DNA from 4 places in the Streptomyces sp. NA02950 genome. Region 1 is predicted to be linked to each of the others. Evidence: riboswitches for the same ligand, from Rfam matches in the RefSeq annotation. Region 1 holds a riboswitch; each other region holds the start of a gene.
What was found. A riboswitch is a leader RNA that binds a small molecule or an ion and turns the genes downstream of it on or off. The one in region 1 is predicted to bind cobalamin.
Positions count from the first base shown of each region.

Region 2: it holds a riboswitch for cobalamin, as region 1 does, so the genes downstream of both, HUT19_RS28690 (prenyltransferase/squalene oxidase repeat-containing protein) here and metE (5-methyltetrahydropteroyltriglutamate--homocysteine S-methyltransferase) in region 1, are expected to answer to the same signal.
Region 3: it holds a riboswitch for cobalamin, as region 1 does, so the genes downstream of both, HUT19_RS31155 (cobalamin biosynthesis protein) here and metE (5-methyltetrahydropteroyltriglutamate--homocysteine S-methyltransferase) in region 1, are expected to answer to the same signal.
Region 4: it holds a riboswitch for cobalamin, as region 1 does, so the genes downstream of both, cobN (cobaltochelatase subunit CobN) here and metE (5-methyltetrahydropteroyltriglutamate--homocysteine S-methyltransferase) in region 1, are expected to answer to the same signal.

Region 1 is NZ_CP054916.1:8,673,747-8,681,322, reverse strand. Features, by position in the region: gene HUT19_RS37260 (hypothetical protein) at 1-267, shown strand, start outside; gene HUT19_RS37255 (cation diffusion facilitator family transporter) at 442-1,491, shown strand; partial or broken gene HUT19_RS37250 (hypothetical protein) at 1,582-1,814, shown strand; gene HUT19_RS37245 (SMP-30/gluconolactonase/LRE family protein) at 1,891-2,883, shown strand; partial or broken gene HUT19_RS37240 (oxidoreductase) at 2,859-2,972, opposite strand; gene HUT19_RS37235 (S1 family peptidase) at 3,126-4,454, opposite strand; gene HUT19_RS37230 (GNAT family N-acetyltransferase) at 4,559-5,068, opposite strand; cobalamin riboswitch at 5,238-5,424, shown strand; gene metE (5-methyltetrahydropteroyltriglutamate--homocysteine S-methyltransferase) at 5,584-7,576, shown strand, end outside.
Region 2 is NZ_CP054916.1:6,530,648-6,538,223, forward strand. Features, by position in the region: gene HUT19_RS28685 (SCO2322 family protein) at 1-542, opposite strand, end outside; gene HUT19_RS28690 (prenyltransferase/squalene oxidase repeat-containing protein) at 752-2,014, opposite strand; cobalamin riboswitch at 2,184-2,315, opposite strand; gene HUT19_RS28695 (MBL fold metallo-hydrolase) at 2,392-3,450, opposite strand; gene HUT19_RS28700 (glycosyltransferase) at 3,761-4,492, shown strand; gene HUT19_RS28705 (aldehyde dehydrogenase) at 4,715-6,181, shown strand; gene HUT19_RS28710 (ferredoxin) at 6,181-6,414, shown strand; gene HUT19_RS28715 (LuxR C-terminal-related transcriptional regulator) at 6,471-7,091, opposite strand; gene HUT19_RS28720 (TetR family transcriptional regulator) at 7,338-7,576, opposite strand, start outside.
Region 3 is NZ_CP054916.1:7,082,987-7,090,562, forward strand. Features, by position in the region: gene HUT19_RS31145 (putative cobaltochelatase) at 1-1,194, opposite strand, end outside; gene HUT19_RS31150 (cobyric acid synthase) at 1,241-2,773, opposite strand; gene HUT19_RS31155 (cobalamin biosynthesis protein) at 2,770-3,783, opposite strand; cobalamin riboswitch at 3,940-4,092, opposite strand; gene HUT19_RS31160 (hypothetical protein) at 4,297-4,569, opposite strand; gene HUT19_RS31165 (inorganic phosphate transporter) at 4,583-5,920, opposite strand; gene HUT19_RS31170 (class II aldolase/adducin family protein) at 6,915-7,576, shown strand, end outside.
Region 4 is NZ_CP054916.1:1,054,390-1,061,965, reverse strand. Features, by position in the region: gene HUT19_RS04215 (dihydrofolate reductase family protein) at 1-95, shown strand, start outside; gene HUT19_RS04210 (cobalt-precorrin-5B (C(1))-methyltransferase) at 156-1,292, opposite strand; gene HUT19_RS04205 (cobalt-precorrin-6A reductase) at 1,394-2,206, shown strand; gene HUT19_RS04200 (precorrin-2 C(20)-methyltransferase) at 2,191-3,726, opposite strand; gene HUT19_RS04195 (precorrin-8X methylmutase) at 3,723-4,373, opposite strand; gene cobG (precorrin-3B synthase) at 4,370-5,887, opposite strand; cobalamin riboswitch at 5,946-6,096, shown strand; gene cobN (cobaltochelatase subunit CobN) at 6,128-7,576, shown strand, end outside.

The DNA of each region.
Region 1 (7,576 bases):
GTGTACGGAACCCCGTGGCACACCGCCGCCTTCGTCAACGGGTTCTTCGCGCTGGCCGCCGTGGTGATCGCCGCGGTGGTGCTGGTGCGCCGCCGCCCGGCGGCCCCCAAGACCCCCTCGGCCCCGGTCACAGCCCCCTGGATCACGGCCGTGGCCTGGGGCGCCGTGGCGCTCGGCGTGCTCGGGCTGCTCATCGCCGTGGCAATGGGTCTTGATCTGTTCACCTCGCTCCCCGCGGTTCCCTCCTCCCCCGGCGGCGCCCGCTGACCGATCCCTTACCGGACAACACCCACCCGTGGGCCGGATCGCTCCTGAAGGGGCGGCCGGCCCACGGGTGGGTGACGATTGACGTCCCGGAGCCTGGACAGAAGCGGAAGGACACCAGGCGTCCGGTCGGCGACGGCGTGGAGGCCACCGGAACGACAGACGGAGATGCCTCCGATGAGCGATGCCGCACCGCAGCCCTCCGACGGATCCGGGGAGGAGACCGGCCAGGACGCGAAGACCGCTGTCACCGTCCTCGTCGCGCTCGCCGCCAACCTCGTCATCGCCCTGGCCAAGGCGGTGGGCGGGGTTTTCGCGGGCTCCCCCGCGCTGCTGTCCGAGGCCGCCCACTCCGTGGCCGACAGCCTCAACGAAGTCTTCCTGCTCGCCTCCCTCAAGCGCAGCAAGAAGGCCCCCGACGACCAGCACCCTTTCGGCTACGGCAAGGAGCGCTACTTCTGGTCGCTGCTCGCCGCCGTCGGCATCTTCGTCATGGGCGGCTGCTTCTCCGTCTTCCAGGGATTCGAGGCGCTGCACTCGGGGAGTGCGGAGGACCACAGCGGCTATCTGGTCGGGCTCGCCGTGCTGGGTATGGCCCTGCTCGCCGAAAGCTCCTCGCTGGTCCGGGCACTGGTCCAGGTCCGTGACCACGCCCGGGAGGCGGGCCGCGGCATGCTCGCCGAACTGCGCCGCGGTGACGACCCGACTCTGCGGACCGTGCTGGCCGAGGATTCCACCGCCTGTCTCGGTGTCCTGTTCGCCATCGCCGGGATGTGGCTCCACATGGTCACCGGAAGCCCGGTCTACGAGGCCGCGGCTTCGTTCCTGATCGGGGCGCTGCTGGGCTATGTGGCCTACCGGCTGGCGATGGAGTCGCGCGGGCGTCTCATCGGAGAGGCGATCGACCCGGTCCAGCGCCGGGAGCTGCGGCTGTTCCTCGACGAACAGCCCGAGATCGACACCACCACCTCGCTGCTGACGATGCGTCTGGGCAATGACTCCACCCTGGTCGCGGCGCGCATCGACCTGGTCGCCGGGCTGGACAGCGAGGAGGTCGAGCAGGTGCTCGTGCGCGTCAAGGCCGCGATGGCGCGCTCCTGGCCGCACGCCGACCAGATCTTTCTGGACGTCACCGATGCCTCGGCCAGGGACCGGGCACGGGCGCACCGGGACCGCCAGGCGCTGGCGAAGGCGGTGGCCGCCGAGAACGAGGGCGGTGACGGCTGAGACCGGTGGGCGGGGAATGACCCCGCCGAGTGGGGGTACTCGCCTTCCCAGCAGCCCGGATCAGCCAACTTGTGTTCGGAGGCAGTACTCATGGGCTTGGGCGGTTGCATACTCATGATCGCGGTGGGGGCATCCTCACCTTCGCTACGGACTGGGACGCCAATGGCCTCAACGTCCACTTGGTGGGTCTGATCCTGATGGCCGTCGGTGTCATCGGGATGGCCGCGTACGTCAGTGTCTACAAGCGGCGCCGCGTGATCACACCGACGGCCGCGACACCGGTGGTCGAGGACCCCGACCACCACCACCATCACACGTATTGAGTCCGTGCCATCCCTTCCGCTGAGATGGCCCTCGTTACGGCGGGGGCCATCTCCGCTGTCCGCTCCGGGAGACGACATGACCGAACCGCTGCCCCGTCCGCGTGTGCTGGCTCCCGCGGCGCGGGGGCCGGAGCATGTGACGCTCGACGCCGAGGGCCGGATCCTGACCGGGACCGCGGACGGGGCGGTCCGGCGGCTCGCCCTGTCCCCCGCTCGGGACCGCGCCCGGTCGGAGGTGCTCGCGCACACCGGTGGCAGACCGCTGGGACTGGCCCCCTCGTCCGACGGCGGGGTGCTGGTGTGCGACGCCCGGCGCGGTCTGCTGGCGCTCTCCCCGGACGGGGGATTGCGGGTGCTGGCCGACGCGGTGGACGGCGAACCGCTGCGTTTTTGCAGCAATGTGACCAACGCGGCGGACGGCACCGTCTACTTCACCGTCTCCAGCCGCCGTTACGCCCTGGAGGACTGGCTCGGTGACATCATCGAGCACCGGGGCACCGGGCGGCTGCTGCGGCTGACACCGGGTGGCCGTCCCGAAGTGCTGCTGGACGGGCTCCAGTTCGCCAACGGCGTCGCGCTGGCCGACGACGAGTCGTTCGTGGCCGTGGTGGAGACCGGTGCCTACCGGATCAGCCGGCTGTGGCTGACCGGCCCCCGGGCCGGGCGGCGAAACACCCTCCTCGGTGGCCTGCCGGGCTTCCCGGACAATCTCAACCGAGGTCCCGGCGGGGTGTTCTGGGTCGCCCTGGCCGGACCGCGGGAGCCCGCCGTGGACCTGCTGCACCGGGCCTCGCCCGCCGTCAGAAGGGTGGCGTGGAGCGCGCTGCGGCGCTTCGCTCCCGGTCCGCGGCCCACGGTGGGCGTCCTCGCGGTGGGTACCGACGGCCGGGTGGTCCGCCATCTGGTGCGCCGCCGGTCCCCGTACCGGATGACCACGAGCGTCTGTGTCACCGGCCGCCATCTGGTGCTGGGCAGCCTGGTGGAACGGGGGGTGGCGGTGTGCGACCTGGACGCCCCGCGGGTCCCCGGCGCCGAGCCGGACGATCAGGGCACGATCGCGTCCACGTAGCCCCCGTCCACCCGCACCGCGGCCCCGGTGGTCGCCGACGCCTGCGCGGAGCTGAGGCAGACGACCATATGGGCGGTCTCCTCGGGTTCCCGGCCCGGCGCCGTGGCGGAGCGCACGGGCACGGCGCCGGGGCAGCGGGAGGAGGGGGCGACGGGAGGGGAAGGGACGACGGTGCGCTCACGGCGGATCGTTCGCGGGATGCCTCGAGCGCGCCGCCGCCCCGGTCTGCGGGATCCGCGGAATCACCAGCCGGTGGAGTAGTGGTCGGGATAACGGCGGCGCCGGCCGGGCCGGATGGTCAGGGTGGACAGCAGCCCCACCAGACCGGCGCCGATGATCAGCGCACCGGGGCCGAGGTCCCGGAAGCGGTTCACCACACCGTCGACGAACAGGGAGCGGTCCTCGGTCCCGGTGTTGCCGGGGGCGGCCGGGCTGCCGACGGGGGCGCCGTTCGCCGTAGCGCCGCCGGACTTGGTGCCCGGGATGGTCACGCCGAGAGCGGTGAGCGCCTTGGTGACGGGCTGGAAAAACGTCACTCCACCCTGGTCGCAGTCGCCGCTGCCGCCGGAGGTGACCCCGAGTGCCACGCCCCGGGCGAGCAGCGGCCCCCCGCTGTCGCCGGGTTCGGCGCACACGGTGGTGCGGATGAGGCCGCTGACGGTGCCCTCGGGGTAGTTGACGGTGGCGTTCAGCCCGGTCACCTTGCCGGAGCGGAGTCCGGAGGTGCTGCCGCTGCGGAACACCTCCTGGCCCACGACGGGATCGGCGACCCCGGTGATGCGCACCGTCCGGCCGCCGCCGACGTCGACCACACCGCTCTGGTCCAGGGCGCGGTTGTCGTAGCGGACCAGGGAGAAGTCATTGCCGGGGAAGCTGCTCTGGACGGTGGTGCCGATGCTGGTCCTCCCCGTGCTGTCGGTGAACCAGTTGGTGCCGTTGGGGCCGCAGTGTCCGGCCGTCAGGATGTAGCCGTTCTGTCCGTCGGTGACGTTGAACCCGGCCGAACAGCGGCTGCCGCTGGCGAAGATCGGCGCGGCGCCGCTGGTTCTGAGGGTGAAGGCGCCCGTGGTGCGCTCCATGCGCACCTCTCCGCCCGCCCGCGCGGCGACGCCCTTCATCCGTGACCAGCGGTCGGTGGAGACGGTGCTGTCGCCGAGCACCACCACCTTGTTGGAGGTGGGGTCCACCATCCACGCGGTCCCGGCCACCCGGGGCGCGGCGCGCAGCGTCCGTGCCGCGGAGTCCAGCTGCTTCATGCTGTACCGCACCTGCTTGGGCTTCGCCCCGGCCCGGGTGACCTCGGCGGCGGCCTTCGCGTCGGTCACCGCGACGACCGTGCGCCCGTCGGGGCCGAGCCAGCTCCCGGCCGTACGGGAGGCGCCGAGCGTGGTCTCCAGCCGGCCGCCGAGTCCCGCGTTCCGGTCCCCCAGGACCCTCGGCGCATCGCCTCCCGCCGCCCCCTGGACCGATCCGCTCGACACGGACTGCGAGACCATCAGACCGCCGGCCACCAATGCCCCGACGGCCGCGAACCGTACGCCACGGCGCACGCGTCGCCGCGTGTGCTTCACCACCCTGCCTCCTTCACGTCGATCCGGCCCCGGGCCCCGGACGGCGAGGACCCTCCCCCTATACGGGCCGGACCGGCGTGGCGCTCACCGCGAGCGCGGGATGCTCACTTCGTGAGCGTGATCGGCCGGCGGAAGCAGACCCGGTGCTGCCCCGGACCGTCGTAGTCGCCCTGCACGGGCAGGCCGTCGACCTCGCGGTCGCCCGGCTCCAGGGCGAAGCCCATGGCGCGGTGGAAGGCGATGGAGCCGGTGTTCCGCGGGGAGGTGATGGCACGGACCTCGCCGCGGCCCGCCGCGGCGGCGCGCCGGAAGAACTCGGTGTACAGACCGCGGGCCACGCCCCGGCCGCGCAACGCCGGGTCCACGCCCACGAAGTGGATGTACGCCTCGTCCTCATTGTCGGCGGAGTAGAAGCCGACCAGGAAGGCGGCGACGGTACCGTCCGCGTTCTCCCGGACCAGGCTGGTGCCGGAGAAGAACTGAAGGAACAGCTTGGGCAGCAACAGGGACAGTTCACGGGCCTGTTCGGGGCTGCGCGAGTCGCCCCACCACGTCTGGATGCGCTCCACGATGGCGCGGTGGTCGGAGACATGGGCCCGGCGTACCTGGGACATGCGGTTCAGCTCCCTCTACTGACATCCGTCTTCTGACATCGCTCTTCCGACATCGCTTTTCCGACATCGGTGGCGACGGCTTGCCGGGAACATTGTGCTGGAGCGAACTCCTTCGCCGGCGGCCCCGTTTCCCCCGGCCGCGCCGAGCGCCTAGGCTGGGTGGTGCAGCTGGTTCGCCCTGTCCGCCAGGCAGGCGCGTCGTAAGAGGGAACCCGGTGGGAATCCGGGACTGCCCCGCAGCGGTGAGCGGGAACGACCGCCGTCATACGCACTGGGCCCGGCCGGGTCTGGGAAGCGACGGCCAGTAGGTGGCTCGGAATCGGCCGAGGCGCGCCCGTGAGTCCGAAGACCTGCCACTGCCCGTGCGCGGACGGCCGCGCGCGGATGTCTCGGTGACCTCGAGGGCGGGTCGGCGGCGCGTGCGGGCACCTTCGGTGTCACGCCGTCCTCGCCTTCCCCTCGCACCCTCGGCCCGGTCCCGGGACCCATGACGAGTGCTCGCGAAGGAGAGTTCCGTGACAACCGAGTCCGCGGCCACGGCCGCCACGGCGACCGTGTACGGCTATCCCCGCCAGGGGGCGAACCGGGAACTGAAGAAGGCGGTCGAGGGGTACTGGAAGGGGCGGGTCACCGCCGGGGAGCTCCGCCGGACCGCCGCCGAGCTGCGCCGCGCCAACTGGCGGCAGCTCGCCGACGACGGGGTGCACGAGGTGCCCACCGGTGACTTCTCGCTGTACGACCATGTGCTGGACACCAGCGTGATGGTGGGCGCCGTGCCGGACCGGCACCGCGCCGCCGTCGATGCCGACCCGCTGGACGGCTACTTCGCCATGGCACGCGGCACCAGTGAGGTGGCGCCCCTGGAGATGACCAAGTGGTTCGACACCAACTACCACTATCTGGTGCCGGAGCTGGGGCCGGACACCGTCTTCCGCGCCGACTCCGCCCGGCAGGCGGCCGAGTTGCGGGAGGCCCTCGCGCTCGGCCACACCGCGCGCCCGGTGCTGGTCGGCCCGGTCAGCTATCTGCTGCTGGCCAAGCCCGCGCCAGGGGTAGACCCCTCGTTCGCACCGCTCACCCTGCTGGACCGGCTGATCCCGGTGTACGCGGAGGTGCTGGCCGACCTGCGGGCGGCCGGTGCCACCTGGGTCCAGCTGGACGAACCCGCGCTGGTCCAGGACCGCACCCCGGCCGAGCTCAATGCCGCCGCCCGCGCCTACCGTGAGCTGGGCGCCCTGACCGACCGGCCCCGGCTGCTGGTCGCCTCGTACTTCGGCCGGCTCGGCGAGGCCCTGCCGGTGCTCGCCAAGGCACCGGTCGAGGGGTTGGCGCTGGACTTCACCGGACCGGCCGCCGCCCAGGTCGACGATCTCGCCGCGGTGGGCGGGCTGCCCGGCAAGCGGCTGGTCGCCGGGGTGGTGGACGGCCGCAATGTGTGGATCAACGATCTGGCCGCCTCGCTGTCCACCCTGGGTACGCTGCTGGGCCTCGCCGACCGGGTGGATGTGTCCGCGTCCTGCTCGCTGCTGCACGTTCCGCTGGACGCCAGGGCCGAGCGCGAGGTGGATCCGCAGATCGCGCGCTGGCTTGCGTTCGCCCGTCAGAAGACCGCCGAGATCGCCACTCTGGCCCGGGGGCTGGCCGAGGGTACGCACACCATCGCCGCACAGCTCGCCGCCAACCGCGCCGATCTGACCTCCCGGGCCGGGTCCGCGCTGACCCGCGACCCCGCCGTACGGTCCCGCACCGCCGCCGTCACCGCGGCCGACGCGCGCCGCTCGCTGCCGTACGCCGAACGGGCCGCCGCCCAGCGCGCCCGGCTGCGGCTGCCCCTGCTGCCGACCACGACCATCGGCTCCTTCCCGCAGACGGACGAACTGCGCACCGCCCGCGCCGGGCTGCGGGCCGGGCGGCTGGACACCGCCGGGTACGAGGAGCGGGTCGGGGCCGAGATCCGGGAGGTGGTCGCCTTCCAGGAGAAGGCGGGGATCGACGTCCTGGTGCACGGCGAGCCCGAGCGCAACGACATGGTGCAGTACTTCGCCGAAAGGCTCTCGGGCTATCTGGCCACCCGGTCGGGCTGGGTCCAGTCGTACGGCACCCGCTATGTCCGCCCGCCGATCCTGGCCGGGGACATCTCCCGCCCCGACCCGATGACGGTCCGCTGGACCGCGTACGCCCAGTCGCTCACCGACCGCCCGGTCAAGGGGATGCTCACCGGCCCGGTCACCATGCTGGCCTGGTCCTTCGTCCGCGACGACCAGCCGCGCGCGGAGACCGTCCGGCAGGTGGCGCTCGCCCTGCGCGACGAGGTGGCCGATCTGGAGGCGGCCGGGACCCCGGTCATCCAGGTCGACGAGCCCGCGCTGCGCGAGACCCTGCCGCTGCGTGCCGCCGACCGCCCCGGCTATCTGGCCTGGGCGACGGAGGCGTTCCGGCTCACCACCTCCGGTGTGCGCCCGGACACCCAGATCCACACCCATATGTGCTACGCCGAGTTCGGCGACA
Region 2 (7,576 bases), 2.1 Mb from region 1:
CCGGCCTTGGCGCCCGCACCGCTTGAGCCGGTCTTCTCGCCGCAGCCCGAGGACGGGTATCCGGCGATGGCGCACAGCAGCGCGGCGGAGTTGTAGCGCAGCGGCTTCGCGACGGCGGCCAGCACCTCCCCGGCGGTGGCCCGCTCATCGATCCGGGCGCAGTGGGTACGGGCCTTCTTGGGCGGGGTGTCACCGCCGGGCGCGTCCTCGGCCGTGCCGAAGTCGATGATCACCGCGATCCGCTTGCTGCCGTCCTTGGCCGGGGTGTCGGCGCAGATGCTGTTGAAGTCGGCGGTGCCGCGCGGCTGGACGGCGTTCCGGGAGTCCTCGCTGACGGCGAACCGGAAGCCGATCGTGTCGCCGTCGCCGGGCCGTGCCACCGAGGGCCCCTGGGTGGCGTACGTCCAGTTCGTGGCGTCGGCCTCGCGCTCCCAGAACGACCAGTAGCGATAACCCGACCCGGCCTGCGCCGGAGCCGCCCCGACCACCGGCACCAGCAGCCCGGCCAGGACGGCCACCACGGCGGAGGCCAGGCGCGACACCCCCGCCCGCCGTACCTTTCCGGTCCGCCACGGCCCGCGCCCGGCGGGGCGGGCCACTTCGCGCTCGGCGCACGGGAGGGCGCCCGCCTCGTCCCGCGCGGCTGACGGCCCCGCGTCGCGGGGAGCCTCGGCCCATGCGGCGGGCCGCCGGAGGGGCCGGGCGGCCCACCGGGCGCGGAAGGGCGGGGCGGCGCAGGGCGCTGTCCGCATCAGACCCGCTGCTTCTTCCGGCCGCTGAGCAGGAAGCCGATGCCCATACCGGCCACCGCGCAGATGCCCACGATCCACCAGACGCTGTTGCTGTCGTCCTTCTCGTCCTTGCTCTTGGCGGACGCCTCCGGGCCCGACGCGGCCTGCGGCTTCGGGCCGGTGGCGTTGAGCCGCTGAACGAGGTCGGTGCCGCCGAAGTCGCGCGGGTCGGCCCCGGCGGCGTGGGCCGCGAGCACCAGCTTGGCCAGCGCGCCCGGGTTGCCCTTGGCCCAGGCCGCCGCGCCGCCGTCCTTGCTCCGGAGCCAGGCCAGCGGCTTGGCCGCGGCCGCGCGGTGGCCGCCCGCGGAGAGCGCCACGATCGCGTCCGCGGTGCCGCCGACGTCGGGCTGGTTCTTGGCGCCGGGCATGGCGGACAGCAGGTGGCCGCCGTGTCCGGCCATGGTCGTCGAGAGGTACGCGGCGGCGCCCTCGGCGGCCTGCTCCGGGGTGCGGTCCTCGGCGCCGCTCCCGCAGGCCGGCGGCTTGGGCTTGCCGTTGTTCGCCCTGCCCTCGGTGTCCGGGACGAAGCCGCTGCCCCGTACGGCCAGCGCGGCGCTCGCGGTGGCCAGGTCGTTGGCGGCCGGTTCGCCCTTGTCCTTCTGGTATGCGAACGCCCCGCGCTCGTCCGCCTTGGCGTCGCACCCCAACTGGAGGCCGAGCAGCGCGTCGTACGGGGTCTTGCCGCTCTCGGCGGAGGTGACCTCGGCCGGGTCCACACTCGTGGCGGCGAAGGCGCCGATGGCGGCCGAGGTGGAGTTGGCGTCGCTGGGGCCGCCGGGGTTCATGCCCCAGCCGCCGTCCCCGTTCTGGTTCCGCTTCAGCCAGCCGATGCCCTTCTCGACGGCCTTCGCGCGCCCGCCCACCGCGGCCAGCGCCTGGACGGCGGCGGCGGTGGCGTCGCTGAACTCGCCCTTCTTCGGGTCGCACGCCTTGGCGGGGTCGGCCCGGTACGCGGCGAAGCCGCCGTCCTCGCACTGCTGCCCGGCCAGCCAGTCGACCGCCGACTTCGCCGGGGTGACGTCCACCGCGTCCTGAGCGAGCAGCGCCAGCGACTGCCGCCACACCCCGTCGAACTTGGGGTCCTCGGCGCCGTAGAGCCCCTTGGGCAGCGCGGAGCCGGACGCCTTCGGGGCGGGCTTGCCATCGGCGGAGGCCGCGGGGGCGACGGCCGCGCACAGGGCGGCGGAGACGGCCAGAGCCGCGACGCTGCGGCGTACGATCATGGCTGTGGTGCCTCTCGGTCAGAGTCGCTGCGACGGGCGACGTGGGGGACGGCGGGCGTACGCGTGGCCGCGCACGGCGGACCCGCCACGCGCGGAGACTCCGCGACGCGTCGGCACCGGGCTCAGCTCCGCATACCTCGACGGTGCCGCCGCCGGTGGTCCGGCGGCGGGAGCCTGCGGTGCGTCCGCCAGGTACTCCGGCTGGGCACGGCGCGCGCACGGGGCGGCGCCGCACGGTCACGGTTGCGGGTCAGCGCCGGATTCCCACCGGCTTCCCCCGAGCGGACGCGGATGAAGTTTTCCCGCATACCTTAACCGCCCGGTCGGCCCCCGATTCTCCGGGCTGTCCGGAATCGGGCGCTCCGGGAACGGCGGGCTCAGACGGCCCGGTAGGTGACCGGGTCGGTGCCGGGGACGGGTTCGGCCCGGCCCCGGGTGACCAGATGGCGCAGATGGGCCTCGGCCTCCGAGACGGCGATGTTGCGGGAGGCGTAGGGGATTTCGGCCCAGGGGCGGTTCCACTCCATGGCCTCGGCGAGCCGCCAGGGGGTGAGCGGGGTGGTGAGCAGGGCGAGGAGGCCGGTGAGGCGCTGCTCGTGGTGGTGGCGGAGGGCGCGCACCCGGGCCGGGGCGTCGGTGAAGGGGTGCTGGTGGGCGGGGAGCACCTCGGCCGGGCCGAGGGCGGCGACGCGTTCGAGGGAGGCGAGGTAGTCCCCGAGGGGGTCGGTGACGGTGGTGTCCTCGGGGTCCTCGTAGAGGCCGATGTGCGGGCTGATCCCGGGCAGCAGATGGTCGCCGGAGAAGAGGCGGCCGTGGCCGGGCGCGTTCGCGGGGTGCCGCTCCTCCAGGTGCAGACAGACATGGCCGGGGGTGTGGCCCGGGGTCCAGACGGCGCGCAGCCGGCGGCCGGGCAGGCCGAGGAGGGCGCCGGGGGCGATCTCGCGGTCGGGGAGGGCGGCCCGCTGCCCGGGGAAGGTGCCGGTGCGGCCGGCGGCGCGGGCGGTGTGCAGCGGTGCCAGATGGTCCTCGGGGGCTCCGGCCGCGGCCAGCTTTCCGGCGAGGTAGTCGAGCCGGCGGGCGGGCTCGGCGTCGCGGGTGCGGCGGACGAGCGTGGCGTCGGCGGGGTGCATGGCGATCCATGCGCCGGACGCCTCCCGCACCCGGGCGGAGAGCCCGTGGTGGTCGGGGTGGTGGTGGGTGATGAGGACGCCGTGGAGGCCGGTGACGGAGGTGCCGCACGCCTCCAGCCCGGCGGTGAGGGTGTCCCAGGCGGTCGGGTCGTCCCAGCCGGTGTCGATGAGGACCGGGCCGCGGTCGGTGTCCAGGAGGTGGACCAGGGTGTGGCCGAGGGGGTTGTCGGGGATGGGCACCGGGATGCTCCAGACCCCGCCGCCGTGGTCGGTCACCCGCACCGCTCCGGTCGTCCGCGCCGTCATCCGCGTCCCCCTGTCATCGGCTATTGCCCACTATAAACCGGAACTGAATAGCCGTCAGATTTCTCGTGTGACGCTCCGCGGCGGATCAGCGCCGACCGGCCATCGAGTGGCCGTCATTGATCGGCCGCGTCACCGGCCCGCCCGGACATCGCGTGCGGCTCGGTCTCTCCGGCCGCGTCGGCATCGGTCACGCCTCCCGAAAAGAAAGTGATGGCATTTCAGATTTCTTGCGCCGACTCCTCTTTGGTGATTGCTGGTTATCGTGATCTCTTACGGTCGCGTCGCCGGCCTTTTGGAGAGGAAGTGCCCCATGCCCACGATCAGCGTCATCACCTCTGTATACAACGGCGGCCATCATTACATTGACGAGACTTACGAATCCCTGCGCGAGCAGAAGCTTCCGGGCGGCTGGGAATGGCAATGGTGCGTCCAGGAGGACGGTCACCCCGGAATCACCGCCGGCATCCTTCCCGAGGATCCCAGGATTTCGGTCGAATCCGGACTGCGAGGGCGGGTGGCGGTGGCGCGGACACACGCTCTCGCACGTGCGACAGGAGAGTTGATCCGGACGCTGGACGCCGACGACGTATTGTTGCCGGGAGCCCTCGAGCGTGACATCGAGGCATTGGAGCGAGTTCCGTGGTGTGTTTCCGCGTGCCTTGACCTCCATGAAGACGGTCACACCTCACCGGGGCCGAACGACCCTCCGGGCGGCCCGGTCCAGCCCGGCAGGTTCTTCGACGAGGTGGTGGAACGTCGTCTGTCCGTGCAGACGACAACCTTCGCCGCGCGCCGTCCTCTTGTTCTTGCGCTCGGAGGCTGGCCCGCACTGACCGGAGCCGAAGGGGTGGCCCTGCTGCTCGCCGCGGAAGTGGTAGCCCCCGGCGAGTTCATCGCGGAACCGAGCATCCTTTACCGGAAACACCCCGACCAGACCACCGCGGCGGATCGTTACTGGGACCCGGCGGAGGCGACCACGCGAACGGAAGCGGGCATACGGCGGGCCCGTGCAATGCGGGAGGCCGGCTGGGCATGGTCGTGAGATCTCTGAGCCGGCGGAGCCGTGTCGCCGCGCCGGCTGGCGAAACGCGCGGCGGCCCGGGGACGGTCCAGGCGCCATGAGGAGAGCTCCAGCAGCGCCCCAGGCGCTGGCCGGCGCCCGTTCCGTCACGAGGCTGGCCTCGTGTGTCGAGAGCTGGTATCAGTTCTGATGCTGCGTCAGGTATTCGTGCGCGAGGGTGTTCCTGGGCGGGAGGCATCAGCGATGGGCGACCTCATCGAGTACGGACAGCTCTTCATCGGCGGGGTGCAGGTCGATCCGGCGGGCACGGAGACCATCGAGGTCGTCTCGCCGCACACCGAGCGGGTCATCGGGCGGGTGCCGCACGCGGCGCGGGCGGATGTGGACCGGGCGGTGGCGGCGGCGCGCACGGCCTTCGACGAGGGGCCGTGGCCCCGGATGAGCCCGGACGAGCGGATCGCCGTGGTGACCCGGATCAAGGACGCCATCGCGATGCGCCACGAGGAGCTGGCCCGGATCATCAGCGCCCAGAACGGCTCCCCGTACTCCTGGAGCGTGCCGGCCCAGGCGCTCGGCGCGATGATGGTGTGGGACGCCGCGCTCACCGTCGCGCGCGGCGCCGTCCACGAGGAGCGGCGGGACGGCTGTCTCGGACCGCTGCTGGTGCGGCGTGAGCCGGTCGGGGTGGTCGCGGCCGTGGTGCCGTGGAACGTCCCGCAGTTCGTGGCGGCGGCCAAACTGGCCCCGGCGCTGCTGGCGGGGTGCACGGTGGTCCTCAAGCCCTCGCCGGAAACCCCGCTGGACTCCTATGTGCTGGCGGAGATCCTGACCGGGGCGGGGGTGCCCGAGGGGGTGGTGTCCATCCTTCCGGCGGACCGGGAGGTCAGTGAGTACCTGGTCGGGCATCCGGGCGTGGACAAGGTGTCGTTCACCGGATCGGTGGCGGCGGGCAAGCGGGTGATGGAGGTCGCCTCACGCCATCTGACCCGGGTGACACTGGAGTTGGGCGGCAAGTCGGCGGCCGTCATCCTGCCGGACGCCGATCTGGACGCGGCGGTCGCCGGGATCGTCCCCAACGCCTGGATGAACAACGGTCAGGCGTGTGTGGCCCAGACCCGGATCCTCGCCCCGCGCGGCCGCTACGACGAGATCGCCGAACGCCTCACCGCCGCTGCCTCCGCCCTGGTCGTCGGTGATCCCCTGGACCCCGCCACCCAGGTCGGCCCGCTGGTCACCCGGCGGCAGCGGCAGCGGTCGCTGGACTACATCGCGCGAGGACAGCGCGAGGGCGCCAAGGTGCTGACCGGCGGCGGACGTCCGGCCGGGCGGGACACCGGCTGGTACGTGGAACCCACGCTCTTCGGCGATGTCACCAACACCATGCGGATCGCCCGCGAGGAGATCTTCGGCCCGGTGATCTGTCTGCTGCCGTACGGGGACGAGGAGGAGGCGGCCCGGATCGCCGACGACTCCGACTACGGCCTGTCGGGCAGTGTGTGGACGGCGGACACCGCGCGCGGGGTGGCGTTCGCGCGGCGGATCCGCACCGGCACCTACTCCGTCAACACCTTCGGTCTGGACATGCTGGGCCCCTTCGGCGGCTACAAGGACTCCGGTCTGGGGCGGGAGTTCGGGCCCGAGGGATACGCCGCGTATCTGGAGCACAAGATGATCCACCTGCCCCAGGGGTGGGACGGGGAGCCGGTCTGATGGGCGACCGCTGGCAGATCGAGGTGGACCGCGGCGTCTGTGTCGGCTCCGGTCTGTGCGCGAGCACCGCGCCCGGCGGATTCCGGCTGGACACCGCCCGGCAGGCGCATCCGGTGGCGGCGGAGGCCGACGCGTCCGAGGCGGTGCTCGCGGCGGCCGAGGGCTGCCCGGTCGAGGCCATCGCCATCCGGCTGCGCGACGGTGGCGAACAGGTCTTTCCGCCGGACGAGTAGGCGACCGAGGACCGGCGGGCCGGATCCGGGAGGGATCCGGCCCGGGGGCCGCGGGGTCAGACCCAGCCCTCGGCGTGCGAGATGCGGATGGCGTCCACGCGATTGCGCGCCCCGGTCTTCCGGGTGATCGCGGCCAGGTAGTTGCGGATCGTCCCGTTGGACAGATGGAGGGTCCGGGCGATCTCGGCGATCGAGGCGCCGCCGGCGGCGAGCGAGAGCACCCCCAGTTCACGCTGGGTCAGCGGGATCTCGGCCGCCTGGAGAAAGCCGTAGCCGAGCGAGTCGTCGACGAACCGCTGCTTGTTGGCCACCTGCCGGATGCCGTCCAGCAGCCGCTGCGGCGGGGCGTCCTTGTCGATGTAGCCGAGGGCCTGCGCCTCATGGGCGCGGCGCAGCGGGCCGGGACGCCCCGCGGTGGCCAGGACCAGGAGTTCGCACGCACCGTGGTCGCCGGAGGCGGCGCTCACGATCTTCTTCAGCTCCCCTCTGCGGCCGGGCCCGTCGTAGCCGGTGCAGTCGGTGTCCATGACGCACACATGGGGTTGTAAGGAGCGCGCTCTGCTACGCGCGTCACGCCAGGAGGACGCGGTCACGTCGATGCCCGGTTCAGCCCGTATCAGCGTCGCCAGCGCGGATCGCAGCAGGCACGAGTCGTGCACCAGAAGTACCCGTATCACGGACTTCTCCACCCCCAGTGAAGTGAACTTTCATCGCACGCCGTTGTTGCTCGCTCGCGCGCCGTTCATGAATACCGGGATTGCCTGGGCCGTGAACGCAGGTTTTGCGCCAACGGGGAGCGCGCGGGCGCATAAACAACCGCCCTGGAGTTCGTAAGGGGCGCGCGAGGATGGCGTGCGCCCCTGGCGCGCGGTGGCGAATGCCGATCGAGGGCATGCGGAAGCGCTGGGCTGCGCCGCGTGGGGTCAGTGGGACGGGGTGGGAGCCGTGAGGTCGATCAGACGGCACACCGTCTCGATGTCGATCTTCACCTGGGCGATCGAGGCACGCCCCGAAAGCCAGGTGATCAGTGCCGAGTGCCAGGTGTGCTCGATGACGCGGACGGCGGAGAGCTGCTCCGGCGTCGGCGGCCTCTCCAGCCCCATCGCGTCGAGGATGATCGCGGTGGTGAGCCGGGAGACCGTGTCCACCTCCGGGCTCACCG
Region 3 (7,576 bases), 1.6 Mb from region 1:
CGGGCCGGGGACGGTCGGCTCGGGCGACGACGGCGGCTGCTGCGCGCCGTCGTGCGGCAGTCCGCCGCCGGGCCCGCCCTCCGGTCCGTCAGGACCCCCGTCCGGGCCGTCACCGTCACCGTTACCGTCGCCCTCGTCCCGTCCGGGGCCCTGGTCCGGCTTCGGCGGCTCCGGCTCCTCGTCCTCGAACCGCCGCAGCACCTCGTCGAGTTTGTCCTCGTCCAGTCCCGGCGCGTCGAACGGGGCCCGGCGCCGCCGGTGGGGGAGCGACAGCAGCGCCGCCTGGCGCACGTCCTCGGTGCGTACGTCCGTCCGGCCCGCCCACGCGGCCAGCGCCGTCGCCGTACGCGCCGTCACGATGTCCGCGCGCATCCCGTCCACCTCGAACGCGGCGCAGACCGCCGCGATCTGCCGCAGCGCACGGTCGCCCAGGACCACGTCCGGCAGCAGGGCGCGCGCCGCCGCGATGCGCTCCCGCAGGCTCCCCTCGTCCTCCGCCCAGCGCGCCGCGAACCCGGCCGGGTCCTCGTCGTACGCCAGCCGCCGCCGCACCACCTCGACCCGCTCCTCGGTGTCCCGCGACGCGGTGACCTCGACCGTCAGCCCGAACCTGTCCAGCAACTGCGGCCGCAGCTCGCCCTCTTCGGGGTTCATGGTGCCCACCAGGAGGAAGCGTGCGGCATGCCGGACGGACACGCCCTCGCGCTCCACATAGGAGGCGCCCATGGCGGCCGCGTCGAGCAGCAGGTCGATCAGATGGTCGTGGAGCAGGTTGACCTCGTCGACGTACAGCACCCCGCGGTGCGAGTCGGCCAGCAGCCCCGGCTCGAACGCCTTGACCCCGTCCGACAGCGCCCGCTCGATGTCCAGCGCGCCCACCAGCCGGTCCTCGGCGGCGCCGACGGGCAGTTCGACCATCCGCGCGGGCCGGACGGCGCCCGTGCCCGGCTCGTGCGGCCCGTCCGGGCACTGCGGGTCGGGCGCGGCCGGGTCGCAGGAGAACCGGCAGCCCGAGACCACCTCGACCGGCGGCAGCAGCGCGGCCAGGGCACGGACGGCCGTGGACTTCGCCGTGCCCTTCTCACCGCGCACCAGCACCCCGCCGACGGCGGGGGAGACCGCGTTGAGCAGCAGGGCCAGCCGCATGTCGGCCATCCCGACGACCGCGGTGAACGGGTAGGTGGCGGTGGTCATGCGGCGGTACCTCCAGCGGTGCGTACGCGGTCGCGGTCCGGGATGCTCATGTGGTTCCTCCTGGCGCCCCCGGCGGTACGAAGGGCAGCCCGTCCGGCAGGCCGTCCTCGATCAGCCGCAGCAGCGCGTCCGTGTCGGCGTGCTCCTCGATCAGATCGCCCAGGCGGTCGAGCTGCTCCTCGCGCAGCTCCCCGAAGCGGGTGTCGGGCGCGGGAACGAACGCCCGGCCCGCCGCGTCGGCCACCCGCCGCAGAAAGGCCCGCCGGAAGCCGTCGCTCTCCAGCGAGCCGTGCCAGTGGGTGCCCCACACCGAGCCCGCGCGGCAGCCGTCGAGGAAGGGTTCGTCGCCGCCGTCGAGCAGTTCGGCGACCCCGTGGTGGATCTCGTAGCCCTCCACCCGCTCGCCCAGGGCCTCGCCCACCGGCCGGGCGAGGGTCTTCTCCGCCGCGAACCGCACCCGCACCGGCAGCAGCCCCAGGCCCTCGACCGTCCCGGCCTTCGACTCGACCTCGTCCTCGATGCGTCCGCCCAGCACCTGGAAGCCGCCGCAGATGCCCAGCACCGGCCGCCCCTCCGCGGCCCGCCGCACCAGGGCCCGGCCGAGCCCGCGCTCGCGCAGCCACTCCAGGGCCCGGACCGTGCCGCGGGTGCCCGGCACCACCACCAGGTCTGCGTCGGCCAGCTCCTCGGGACGGTCCACGAAGCGCACCACCACGCCGGGTTCGGCGGCCAGCGCGTCCACATCGGTGAAGTTGGACATCAGCGGTACGGCGGCCACCGCGACCCGCAGTACATCGTCGCCATGGGGCGGCGCGACGACGCTCTCGCGCACCGCGCCGCGCAGCGACACCCGCAGCCCGTCCTCCTCGTCGATGCCGAGGCCGTGCGCGAAGGGCAGCACCCCGACCGTCGGCCGCCCGGTGAGCCCGCGCAGCATCTCCAGACCGGGCTCCAGCAGGGTCACGTCGCCGCGGAACTTGTTGACCATATAGGCGGCGATATGGCGCTGGTCCTCCTTGGACAGCAGTGCCGTCGTGCCGAAGAACGACGCGAACACCCCGCCGCGGTCGATGTCCCCGACCACCACCGCCGGGATCCCGGCGGCCCGCGCCAGCCCCAGGTTGACGATGTCGGTGCGGCGCAGATTGATCTCGGCGGGGCTGCCCGCGCCCTCGCATATCACCGCGTCATGGGTGCGCCGCAGCTCCTCCAGGCACGCGGTGACCGTCTCCAGCAGCCCTTCGCGCCGCTCGGCGTGGTACCCGCGGGCGCTCATCTCGCCCACCGGCCTGCCCAGCAGCACCACCTGGCTGCTGCGGTCGCTTCCCGGCTTCAGTAGTACGGGGTTCATCAGCGCGCTCGGCTCCACGCGCGCTGCCGCCGCCTGCATGGCCTGCGCCCGCCCGATCTCCGCCCCGTCCCGGGTGACAAAGGAGTTGAGCGACATGTTCTGCGCCTTGAACGGCGCCACGCTCACACCCTTGCGCGTCAGCCACCGGCAGATGCCCGCCGTGACCACGCTCTTGCCCGCGTCCGAGGTCGTCCCGGCGACGAGCAGCCCGCCCCCTGTTCCGCTCATCGGCTCCCTCTCCGCTTCCCCGGCGCCCCGCCTCTGCCGGTCAGAAACCCGCCCCTGTCGGACAGAACCCTGCCCACCACCAGCCGTGCCGTCACCGAGGTCACCAGGGCCAGTGCGCCCACCCGCCGCGACAGCCGCACCGCGCGGTCGATGTCGCCGCCGCGCACCGGCCGTCCGCCGCCGCCCAGCACCGGCCGGTGCTCGACCCGGCCGGAGTACGTGAGGGTGCCGCCCAGCCGCACCCCGAGCGCGCCCGCGAACGACGCCTCCACCGGGCCCGCGTTGGGGCTGGGATGGCGCTGTCCGTCCCGCCGCCAGGCCCGCAGGGCACCGCGCGGGTCGGGGCCCGCGACGGTCGCCAGGGCGGCCGTCAGCCGCGCCCCGGGCCAGCCCGCGACGTCGTCCAGCCGGGCCGCGGCCCAGCCGAACCGCCGGTAGCGCGGCGACTTGTGGCCCACCATGGCGTCCAGGGTGTTGACGGCCCGGAAGGCGACGAGCCCCGGCACCCCGCCCACGGCCCCCCACACCAGGGCGCCCACGACGGCGTCGGAGGTGTTCTCCGCGACCGACTCCACCACCGCGCGGGCGATCGCTTGGGCGTCCAGCGCCTGCGGGTCGCGTCCGCACAGATGCGGCAGCCGCTCCCGGGCGGTTTCGACGTCCCCGGCGGCCAGGGCGCCGCCGATGGCCCGGGCCTCGCGCCCCAGCGTCGTGCCGCCCAGTACGGCCCAGGTGGCGGCGGCGGTCAGGGCGATGTCGGCGCGGCGGCGCCCGACCACGGCGCGTACGGCACGCGTCAGGAGCGCGGCACCGGCGGCCGCGCCGCCCGCGCACAGTGCGGTGTGCAGGGCCCCGTAGCCGCGGTGGTCGCGCCACAGCCCGCGCTCGGCGGCCAGGGCGGCCCGCCCGAACGCGGCCACCGGATGGCCGCGCCGGGGGTCGCCCGTGGCGAGGTCACCGAGGAAGCCGAGAGCGGCGCCGCACGCGAACGAGGCGTGATCGGCACGCATCCCTCAGCCCGCCGTCGTGCCTCGGCCGAGGGGCCCCCGCGTGACACCTCCGCCGAGGGGGCCGCGGAGCGGTGGGACGGGTGGCGTGGCGGTGCCGGGCATGGCGGTATGTCCTCACTCAGGGTCCGCGCCCTGGCTCGACGTGACCGGCGGTGAGAGTCTCCTGGCTCCCGGATCCGCGGTTCTCCCGGTCTTCCAGCTCCGTGTACGGACCAGCCGTACGGACGAGCCGTGACCCCGTGCAGGCGATGGGAGAGCGCTCCCCGGTGACAGTGGCGGGACCGCGCCGGATTCGCACCGGCTTCCTCTGCTGCCGCCGTTTGGCTCCGGAAGTCCACCATGCCCCGCGAAGGGCCGTCAACTCGCCCATGACCTGCGACGCACGAGTGTGCCGAGGCCCACATGAGCCCGCGCGGCGCGCACGGCGGACGGCCGCCGGGCGGGACACGCTGGTCAGCGTCTCCCGCCCGGCGGCCGTTGTGTTCAGGGGTGCCGAGAGGCGCCGAGGAGCCCTCAGGCGACGATCAGATAGATGCCGTACGCCACCACCGCGGCGCACAGCGTGAAACAGGCGTACGCGCCGGAGCGGGCGAGTGCGGACGAGCCGCCCTGTGCCGTGACCGTGCCGGTGGCGGCGGTGGTGCCGGTGGCTGCGGCCACTCCCTCGGGCTGGAGCCCCTTGCGGGACGTGCCGACGATGCCCATGGTGAAGACGCCCACCACTCCGACCGTCACCGCGAGGCTGACGCCGAAGACCTGGCCGAGTGCCGCCCAGTCGATGCTCATTGCGTTGCTCCCTTTAGCTGCTGGTGCCGCTCGACGCCGCGGAGGCGGCAGAGCCGGCCGTGGCGACGGCCTTCGGCTGTTCGGTCGTGGTGTCGGTGGTGTCCGTGGTGTCCGTGGCGTCTGTGGTGCTCTCGGCCGTGGTGTCGGGGCCGGTGACGATGCCCGTGTCCGATCCGGCGGCGGAACCCACCGGGGGCGGGGCGACCGACCGGAGGGCGGCGGTGATCACACCCACCGGCTCGGTGGTGCCGACCTCGTTGACGTTGGCGGCGTCCACCGGCTTGCGGCGGGACAGCGCCCAGATGACCGCGCAGCCCGCGACGGCGAGCACGGCCACCGCCGTGACACCCCAGTTGCCCTGGTCGGCCAGGAGCGCGGACCCGGCCGCGATCAGACCCGCGGCGGGAAGGGTCAGCGCCCAGGCGATGACCATGCGGCCCGCGGTCGACCAGCGCACCACACCGCCCTTGCGGCCCACGCCCGCGCCCATGACGGCACCGGAGCAGACCTGGGTGGTGGAGAGCGCGAAGCCGATGTGCGAGGAGGCGAGGATGACGGTCGCCGCGCCGGTCTGGGCCGCGAAGCCCTGCGGCGGCTGGATGTCGGTGATGCCCTTCCCCATGGTGCGGATGATCCGCCAGCCGCCCAGGTAGGTGCCGAGCGCGATGGCCAGACCCGCCGAGACGATGACCCACATCGGCGGGTCGGAGTCCGGCGCGATCACACCGCCGGTCACCAGCGCCAGGGTGATCACACCCATCGTCTTCTGCGCGTCGTTGGTGCCGTGGGCGAGGGAGACCAGGGCGGCCGAGGCGATCTGCCCGGCGCGGTAGCCCTTCGCGGTGTCCTCGGGGGCGCGGTCGCGGCCGAGCCGGTAGGTGAGCCGGGTCGCGGCCAGTGTGGCGATGCCCGCCACCAGCGGAGCGGCGACGGCCGGGATGAGGACCTTCATGACGATCGCGTCCCCGTTGACCCCCTCGAAGCCGACCGAGGCCACGGTGGCGCCGATCAGACCGCCGAAGAGGGCGTGCGAGGAGCTGGACGGCAGCCCGGCGAGCCAGGTCACCAGGTTCCAGAGGATCGCTCCGACCAGACCCGCGAAGATCACTTCGGGCCGGATACCGGAATCCTCGTCGAGGATCCCTCCGGAGATGGTCTTGGCGACCTCCACGGAGAGGAAGGCGCCGACGAGATTGAGTACGGCCGACATCGCCACCGCCACCCGGGGACCGAGTGCGCCCGTGGAGATGGTGGTGGCCATGGCATTGGCTGTGTCGTGGAAGCCGTTCGTGAAGTCGAACACCAAGGCCGTGATGATCACGATCCCGATGAGAAGCGTGATGTGTTCCATACACCCGGTCAATCAGTTCGAAGGTCGGTAGTGGCACGGTGAACGTAAGGAAACTGGGTGAACGAGAGGTTAACTAGGGCGGGCATCGGGATGACGTGGCTGGGTGGGTGCGGCATCGGCCGGCCACCTGGCGTATTCCCCCTCGCCACAAGGAGTTTGGGCACCGTACACCCAGCCCCTCCGGCCCCTCATGCCCCACCCGCGCCCGGCCCCCCGCCCCCGCCCGGGTGAACACCGCCCTACGACCCCCGATCGTGCCGAGCCGAAACGGACCCGGACCCGGGCCCGCGCCCTCGGCCCCGGCGGCGGGAGGGCGCGGGACCCCGTCCGCCGCCGGGGCCCTACGGCCACCGGCGGCCGGGCCGTCGCCTGCCGCTCGGCTCCGCCGTCGCCCGCCCCGGCGCGGTCCCAAGGCCGCTCTGCCGCGCGCGGCCTCGGCGGCCCCGGCCCGTCAGCCGTTCATCCGTGCCCGCGGGCCCGGCGCCTCCGTCTCGTCAGCCGTTCACCTTCGGTCGCGGCCCGTGGAGATCCGTTTCCGCCCGAGCCCGTGTCTCCGGCTCTCCCGCCGTCGCCCACCCGCGGCTGTGCGCCCACGAAGTTCCGTTTCCGCCCGCGCCCGCGCCCGCGCCCGCGCCCGCGCCCGCGGCCTCGGCCTCGGCGCGCCTCCGTCTCGTCAGTGGTTCAGCCGCGCCTGCGGGCCCGGCGCCTCCGTCTCGTCAGTGGTTCAGCCGCGCCTGCGGGCCCGGCGCCTCCGTCTCGTCAGTGGTTCAGCCGCGCCTGCGGGCCCGGCGCCTCCGTCTCGTCAGTGGTTCAGCCGCGCCTGCGGGCCCGGCGCCTCCGTCTCGTCAGTGGTTCAGCCGCGCCCCGCGCCCGCGGCGGCCCCGGCCCGTCAGCCGTCCACCCCCCGCCGCGCGGCCGTCGCGCCGCCGGATCGGGGTCCCGGCGCGGTATCGGTGGGCGGGTGGCTGGGAGGATCGGCGCGGAGGTGAGGCGTATGGCACAGGAATCATCCGCGCGGCGGCCGCGGCCGCGGCTGACCCAGTCCCTGCGGCACACGTGGGGGCAGGTGGTGAGGGCCGCCCGCAGGACCACAGCCGAGGGGCTGGTCGTCGGGACGTCGGGCAATGTCTCGGCCCGGGTCGGGGACACGGTCCTGGTCACCCCCAGCGGGGTCCCCTACGACCGGCTCGGCCCGCGGGACGCCGTCGCCGTCGACCTCGACGGCGAGCAGGTCCTCGGCACGCTCGAGCCCACCAGCGAGCTGCCCATGCACCTGGCCGTCTACCGCGCCACGGACGCCCGGGCCATCGTCCACACCCACGCCGTCCACGCCACGGCGGTCTCCACCCTCGTCGACGAGCTCCCGGCGATCCACTACATGACCGCGGCGCTCGGCGGGCCCGTCCGCGTCGCCGACTACGCCCTCTACGGCACCGAGGAGTTGGCCGAGCGCATGCTCGAGGCGCTGCGCGACCGCTCCGGCTGTCTGCTGCGCAACCACGGCACCGTCGTCTACGGCGCCACCCTGGACCAGGCGTACGACCGCACCGCGCAGCTGGAGTGGATGTGCCGGCTCTGGCTGGCCGCCTCGGCCGTACCCGGCCGCACCCCCACGCTGATCCCGCCGGACGAACTGGAGCGCGCCGCCGACAAGCT
Region 4 (7,576 bases), 7.6 Mb from region 1:
GCCCGCTCGAACTGGTCTCCACGGTCACCAGCACCACGGGGGTGCAGGTGTGCACCTTCCGGCCCGCCGCGGAGGGACGGCCCGCCACGTCCTGAGCCCACCGCTGCCGCACGGCGCACAGCTCACCTGCACCCTTCGGCGGGCCGGGGTTCGGCTCAGCCGTCGCGTGGGCCGCGTTCGGCGGCGCGGCCCACGACCCTGCCCGCGCGGTCGATGCAGATGACGTCCACCGCGACCGGCGCGCCGCGCAGCACACCGAGCGCGGTGTCCCGGGCCGCCACGGCCACCAGATCGCCGAGCCGCACTCCACGGGCCGCGCACAACTGGAGCGCTTCCAGACCGGTGTTGGCCGTGGCCACCGCCGCCGACAGCTCCTCGTCCGCACCACCCCGGCGGGCCAGCTCCGCCAGGAAGCCCTTGTCCACCTGGGAGCGCGCGGAGTGCAGATCCAGGTGGCCGGCCGCCAGTTTGGAGAGCTTGGCGAAGCCGCCGGCGACCGTCAGCCGGTCCACCGGGTGGCGGCGCAGATACTTGAGCACCGCCCCGGCGAAGTCGCCCATGTCCAGCAGCGCGTCCTCCGGCAGCCCGTGCACCGCCACCGCCACCTTCTCCGAGGTCGAGCCGGTGCAGCCCGCCACATGCCGCCGCCCCGCCGCCCGGGCGACATCCACTCCGCGCCGGATGCTGTCGATCCACGCGGAGCAGGAGTACGGCACCACGATGCCCGTCGTCCCCAGGATGGACAGACCGCCGAGGATGCCGAGACGCGGATTCCACGTACTGCGGGCGATCTCCTCGCCGTGGTCCACCGAGATCTCCACCTCGACATCACCGGTCCCGCCGCACCGGGCCGCGACCGACGCGATGTGGTCGCGCATCATCTGGCGCGGCACCGGGTTGATGGCCGGTTCGCCGACCTCGAGCGGCAGTCCGGGGCGGGTGACGGTGCCCACCCCCGGCCCGGCCCGGAAGACCACCCCGGCGCCGGGCGGCAGCGCCCGTACCGTGGATCGGACCAGCGCGCCGTGGGTCACATCGGGGTCGTCCCCGGCGTCCTTCACCACCGCGGCCGTCGCCCGCCCCCCGGCCAGTTCCTCGGCCGCCAGCGCGAACGCGGGCCGCTGCCCCTTCGGCAGCTCGATCGTCACCGGGTCCGGGAACTCACCGGTGAGCAGCGCGGTGTACGCGGCGGTGGTGGCGGCCGTCGCGCACGCCCCGGTGGTCCAGCCGTGGCGCAGCCCGGTCCGCTCCAGCTGCGCGCTGCGGCCACCGGCCTGCTGGGCCTCAGCCACGGCCCACCCGCCGCGCATACGATGACGGGCGCACGCACGACCGCACGCACGACCGCACACACCGCCGCACGTACGGCCCCGCGCAGGACGGAAGGCACCCGATGAACAGCGCTCCGGCGCGCCACGTACTCATCCTCGGCGGCACCACCGAGGCCCGCCGCCTCGCCGAAGAGCTGGACGGCGATCCCGCGCTGTGTGTCACCAGCTCCCTCGCGGGACGGGTCGCCGAGCCGCGGCTGCCCGCGGGGCGGGTGCGGATCGGCGGGTTCGGGGGTGCCGGGGGCATGGCCCGCTGGCTCCGTGAACACCAGGTGGACGCGCTCATCGACGCCACCCATCCTTTCGCCGACACCATCAGTCTCAACGCGGCCCGGGCCGCCGCGTCCGTCCATGTTCCCCTGCTCGCGCTGCGCCGTCCCGGCTGGGTGGCGGGCCCGGGGGACCGCTGGCACCCGGCGGCGTCCCTGGCCGAGGCCGCACGGCTGCTGCCCGGGCTCGGGGAGCGGGTCTTCCTCACCACCGGACGGATGGGGCTGGCCGCCTTCGCCGAGCTGTCCGGGCAGTGGTTCCTGATCCGTTCGGTCGACGCCCCGGAACCGCCCGTCCCGCCACGCGCCGAGGTGATCCTTGACCGGGGGCCCTTCACACTCGAGGGCGAGGCGGAGCTGCTGCGCCGCCACCGTATCGATGTGGTGGTGACCAAGGACAGCGGGGGCCACGCCACCGCCGCCAAGCTCACCGCGGCACGCGAGGCCGGGCTCCCCGTGGTCGTGGTCCGTCGTCCGCCCGCCCCGGACGGCGTCGCGGTGGCCGGGGCACCGGACGAGGCCATCGCCTGGCTGCGCACGACCCTCGCCCGACCCGCGCGGGCCGGGCCGGGGACCCGGCCCGCCACCGGTCAGTCCTCCGGGTAGCGCCTCGGGGTCCAGACGATCTCGGTGCCGTCGCCGCGGCGCACCGTGCGGGTCCGGGACGAGCCGATCAGCAGGATGGTGCGCATGTCCACCTGGGCCGGGTCCAGGTCGGCCAGGCGCACGATACGGACCCGCTCCTCCGGACCGCCCACGTCGCGGCCCAGCACCACCGGCGTGTCGGGCGCGCGATGCTCCAGGAGGAGTTCGCGCGCCTTGCCGACCTGCCACACCCGGCTGCGCGAACCGGGGTTGTACAGGGCGAGCACCAGGTCGGCCGCGGCCGCCGCGCGCAGCCGTTCGGCGATGACCTCCCACGGCTTGAGCCGGTCGGACAGTGAGACCACCGCGTAGTCGTGGCCGAGCGGCGCGCCCGCGCGGGCGGCGGCCGCGTGGGCGGCCGTCATCCCGGGGAGCACCCGCACCGGCACCTCGCGGTAGGGGTCCTCGGACGCGGCCTCCAGCACGGCGGTGGCCATGGCGAACACACCGGGGTCACCCGACGACACCACAGCGACCCGCCGTCCGCGCCGGGCCAGCTCCAGGGCGAATTCGGCGCGCTCGGCCTCCACCTTGTTGTCGGAGGCGTGCCGCCGCTGACCGGGTCGTACCGGCACCCGGTCCAGATAGGTGGTGTAGCCGACCAGGTCCTCGGCGGCGGCCAGTTCACCGCGGGCCTCGGGGGTGAGCCACAGCGGACCCGCCGGACCGAGGCCGACCACCACGACCTCACCCGGCCCGGCCGCGCCCGCCTCGCCGGCCCCGCCTGCCTCCTCCGCCACGGACGTCGCGGCGCCGACGCGGCTCGGCAGCACCGCCACCGAGAAGTACGGCACCGTCGCGGGGTCGACCTCGGCCAGCGGCGCGGTGCGCTCCGCGCCCATCGTGGCCCGCTCGACGTACCGCGCGTCCGCCAGCCGCCCCGAGCGCTCCAGGGCCCGCCGTACCGTCGGGAAGGTGCGGCCGAGCTTCATCACGGCCGCGGCGTCCGCCGTGGCGAGCCGCGCCGTCAACTCCTCCTCCGGCAGGGTGCCGGGGAGGACCGTCAGCACCTCCTCGCCCTCCACCAGCGGGGCCCCGATCCGCGCCGCCGCCGCGCTCACCGAGGTGACCCCGGGGATCACCTCGGTGGGGTAGCGGTCGGCCAGGCGCTTGTGCATGTGCATATAGGAGCCGTAGAAGAGCGGATCGCCCTCCGCGAGCACCGCGACCGTGCGCCCCGCGTCCAGATGGGCCGCGAGCCGGGCCGCCGCGTCGGCGTAGAACTCCTCCATCGCGCCCCGGTAGCCGCCCGGGTGATCGGTGGTCCCGGTGGTGACCGGGTAGACCAGCCGCTCCTCGATGTGGTCGGGCCGCAGATGCCGTTCGGCGATGGAACGCGCGATGCTCCGGCCGTGCCGGGCGCTGTGGTACGCCACGACATCGGCCTCGGCGATGACCTCCACGGCCCGTACCGTCATCAGGGACGGGTCGCCGGGGCCGAGCCCCACACCGTAGAGCCGGCCCTTCTGCTGCTCGCTCACTCTGCCTCGCTCGCTATCGCGTTGATCGCGGCCGCGGCCATGGCGCTGCCGCCGCGTCGGCCGCGCACCACCAGGTGGTCAAGCGCCGCCGGATGTTCCGCCAGCGCCTCCTTGGACTCGGCCGCGCCGATGAAACCGACCGGCACACCGATGACGGCGGCCGGGCGGGGCGCGCCGGCCCCACCCTCTTCGATCATCTCCAGCAGCCGGAAGAGCGCGGTGGGAGCGTTGCCGACCGCCACGACCGCACCCTCCAGCCGGTCCCGCCACAGCTCCAGCGCGGCGGCGCTGCGCGTGGTGCCCATCCGCCGCGCCAACTCCGGTACGGACGGGTCCGACAGGGTGCACACCACCTCGTTGTCGGCGGGCAGCCGCTTGCGGGTGACCCCGCTGGCGACCATCTGCGCGTCGCACAGGACCGGCGCACCGGCGCGCAGCGCGGCGCGGGCACGGGAGACCACCTCGGGCGAGTACACGAGGTCCTGGACCAGGTCGACCATGCCGCAGGCGTGGATCATCCGCACCGCGACCTGGCTGACATCGGCGGGGAGACCACCGAGATCCGCCTCGGCGCGGATGGTGGCAAAGGAGGCGCGGTAGATGGCCGCCCCGTCCTTCTCGTAGTCGAACACTGTGCCCTCGATCATCTCGTTCCGCGGGCCGCCGCCACGGCGTCGGCCACCTGCTCTGCTGTCACGTCCACGCCTTCCGGGCCCTCGGGCGCCCCCGCCGTTTCCGGTTCGCCCCGTACGGTGATCCGGTAGCCTGCGCCGGTCGCCAGCGCGTCCACCCAGCGGCCGCCGGGATGGCCGCAGCGCCGCTCACAGCCCGAGAAGTACACCGGCAGCGGAACGGTACGGGGCCCGCCGCTCACCGGACGCGCCACCGTCCGCCCGGCGTCGGCGCGCACGTCGGCCAGCGACTTCGCGCAGCCGGGCAGCCCGGTGCATGCGCCGACCCCCAGCCACGGTGAGTCCGGGTCGGTCACCAGCCCGGCTTCGGCGAGTTCGGCCGCCGCGGCCCGGCCGCCCTCCGGGGTGAACCCCGGGAGCACCACGCCGCGCCAGGGTGTCACACGCAGCTCATCCGACCCGCCCCGGGAGGCGAGCGCGGCGAGCAGCCGCCACTGCGCGGCGCTCATCCGGCCGAGCGGTACGGCCACGGACACCGCGTGGCGTCCGTCCGGCCCGGCCACCGGCCCCGGTGCGGGGGGCCCGACCGGGCCCGGCGCGGGTGGGCCGTGTCCCGTGTCCGGTCCGACGCCGGTTACCGTGTCCGGTCCGGCGACGACGCCCGTGGCCGGTCCGAGTGCGATGCCCGTGGCCGGTCCGAGTGCGATGCCCGCGTCGGCGAGTCGCGCCGCCAATCCCTCGGCCGTCACGGCGTGTTGCCGTGGGAGCTCCGGCACCCGCCAGGCCCGGATGCCGCTTTCCTCCGCTCGCGTCAGGAATTCCAGGGCCGCCAGCGCGGCGGCGCGCGGCGCGTCCCCGGCCACCGCGACCCGCACCACGGGGCCGGTCCCACCCGCGGGGCCTGCGGGTCCCATCCGCAGCACGGCCCCGCCGTCCGGTGTTGCGATCAATGTCACATCCGCGCCCAGTGCGGCCACATCGCCCCGGCCGTCGTCCAGCGCGAACAGAAACCGCCCCGACAATCCCGACAATCCCGTCGGTTCCGTCGACTCGCCGGGCCCTGCCGCACACAGCAGCGCGTCCAACTCCCGTGCCCACCCGGGCACATCGGCGTACCCGGTGCCGTCCAGGCCGCTCAGCGGTGACGCCACGATGTTGCGCACCCGGTCATGTGCGTCCGACGGCAGCAGTCCGGCCGTCCGCAGCCGCTCCGCCAGCGGCGCGCCGCACTCCGCGGCCAGGCCCCGCAGCTGGAGATTCCCCCGTGAGGTGAGGTCCATCCGGCCGTCGCCCAGCTCCTCCGCCACCCCCGCCAGCACGTCGGCCTGACGTCCCGTCAACAGGCCGCCGGGCAGCCGGACACGGGCCAGTGCGCCATCGTGCGCCGGGTGAAGCCGCAGTGCGCCGGGGCATGCGTCATCGCGCCCACCGCGGTCCGCGGAGACCGCGCGGTCCCCGGCGGAGCGGGCCCGGACACCGGCGGCGGGCGTTTGATCCCCAGGTGGGACGGTTGTCGGGGGGAGGGGCATGGCCGCGAGCATACCGACGATTCCCCGGCCCTCTCCGTCCCGTGGCAGGTCAGCAACGCTTACTATGCTCTGCGGCGGGTCGTCCCGGCCCGCCGGACGCAACTGACGGCGTCAGGGGAGGAAGCCGGTGCGATTCCGGCGCGGTCCCGCCACTGTGAGCACGGCAGCAGCCGCGCGAGCCAGGAACTCCCGCCGTCTTCAACCCGCCCGGGGCGCGGACCCCGAGGAAGGCGCTGAGCCATGATTCTGCTGCTGTCGACGTCCGACACCGACCTGCTCAGTGCCCGTGCCGCCACGGGCCCGGTGCCGTACCGCCTGGCCAACCCGGCCCGGCTCGCCCTCGACGACCTTCCCGGCCTTCTCGAGGGCGTCGAGCTCGTCGTCGTACGGCTGCTCGGCGGCGTCCGCGCCTGGCAGGAGGGGCTCGACACCCTGCTCGCGGGCGACCGCCCCGTCGTTGTCCTCACCGGTGAACAGGCCCCCGACGCCCAGCTCATGGAGGCGTCCACGGTCCCGGTCGGCATCGCCGCCGAGGCCCACGCCTACCTCGCCCACGGCGGCCCCGGCAACCTGGCCCAGCTGGCCCGATTCCTCTCCGACACCGTGCTGCTCACCGGCCATGGCTTCGAACCGCCCGCACCCGCGCCCACCTGGGGCCCGCTGGAGCGCACCGCGCGCACGGCCACCGGCCCCACCATCGCGGTGCTCTACTACCGCGCGCACCACATGAGCGGCAACACGGCCTTCGTCGAAGCCCTGTGCCAGGCCGTGGAGGATGCCGGGGGCCGCCCGCTCCCGCTGTTCGTCGCCTCGCTGCGCGCCCCCGAGACCGAGCTGATCGAGGCCCTCGGCGCGGCCGACGCGGTCGTCACCACCGTGCTCGCGGCCGGCGGCACCCGGCCCGCCGACGCCTCCGCCGGCGGCGACGACGAGGCGTGGGACGCGGGCGCGCTCGCCGGGCTCGACGTCCCCGTGCTCCAGGCGCTGTGCCTGACCGGTTCGCGCACCGCCTGGGAGGAGAACGACGAGGGGCTCTCACCGCTGGACGCCGCGACCCAGGTCGCCGTCCCCGAGTTCGACGGCCGCCTGATCACCGTCCCGTTCTCCTTCAAGGAGGTCGACGAGGACGGCCTGCCGGTCTACGCCGCCGACCCCGAGCGCGCCGCGCGTGTCGCCGGAATCGCGGTACGACACGCCCGGCTGCGCCACATACCCGCGGCCGACAAGCGCCTTGCGCTGGTGCTCTCCGCCTACCCGACCAAGCACTCCCGGATCGGCAACGCCGTCGGCCTCGACACCCCCGCCAGCGCCGTCGCCCTGCTGCGGCGGCTGCGGGCCGAGGGGTACGACCTCGGCCCCGAGGAAGGGCCGGACGCCGTCCCGGGCCTGATCTCCGGTGACGGCGACGAACTGATCCGCGCCCTCATCGACGCGGGCGGCCACGACCAGGAGTGGCTGACCGAGGAGCAGCTCGCCGCCAATCCGGTCCGCGTCCCCGCCGCCGACTACCGCCGCTGGTACGCCACCCTGCCCAAGGAGCTGCGCGACGCGGTCGAGGAGCACTGGGGCCCGCCGCCCGGCGAGATGTTCGTCGACACCAGCCGCAACCCGGACGGCGACATCGTCCTGGCCGCGCTGCGTCACGGCAACCTCCTGATCGTCATCCAGCCGCCGCGCGGCTTCGGCGAG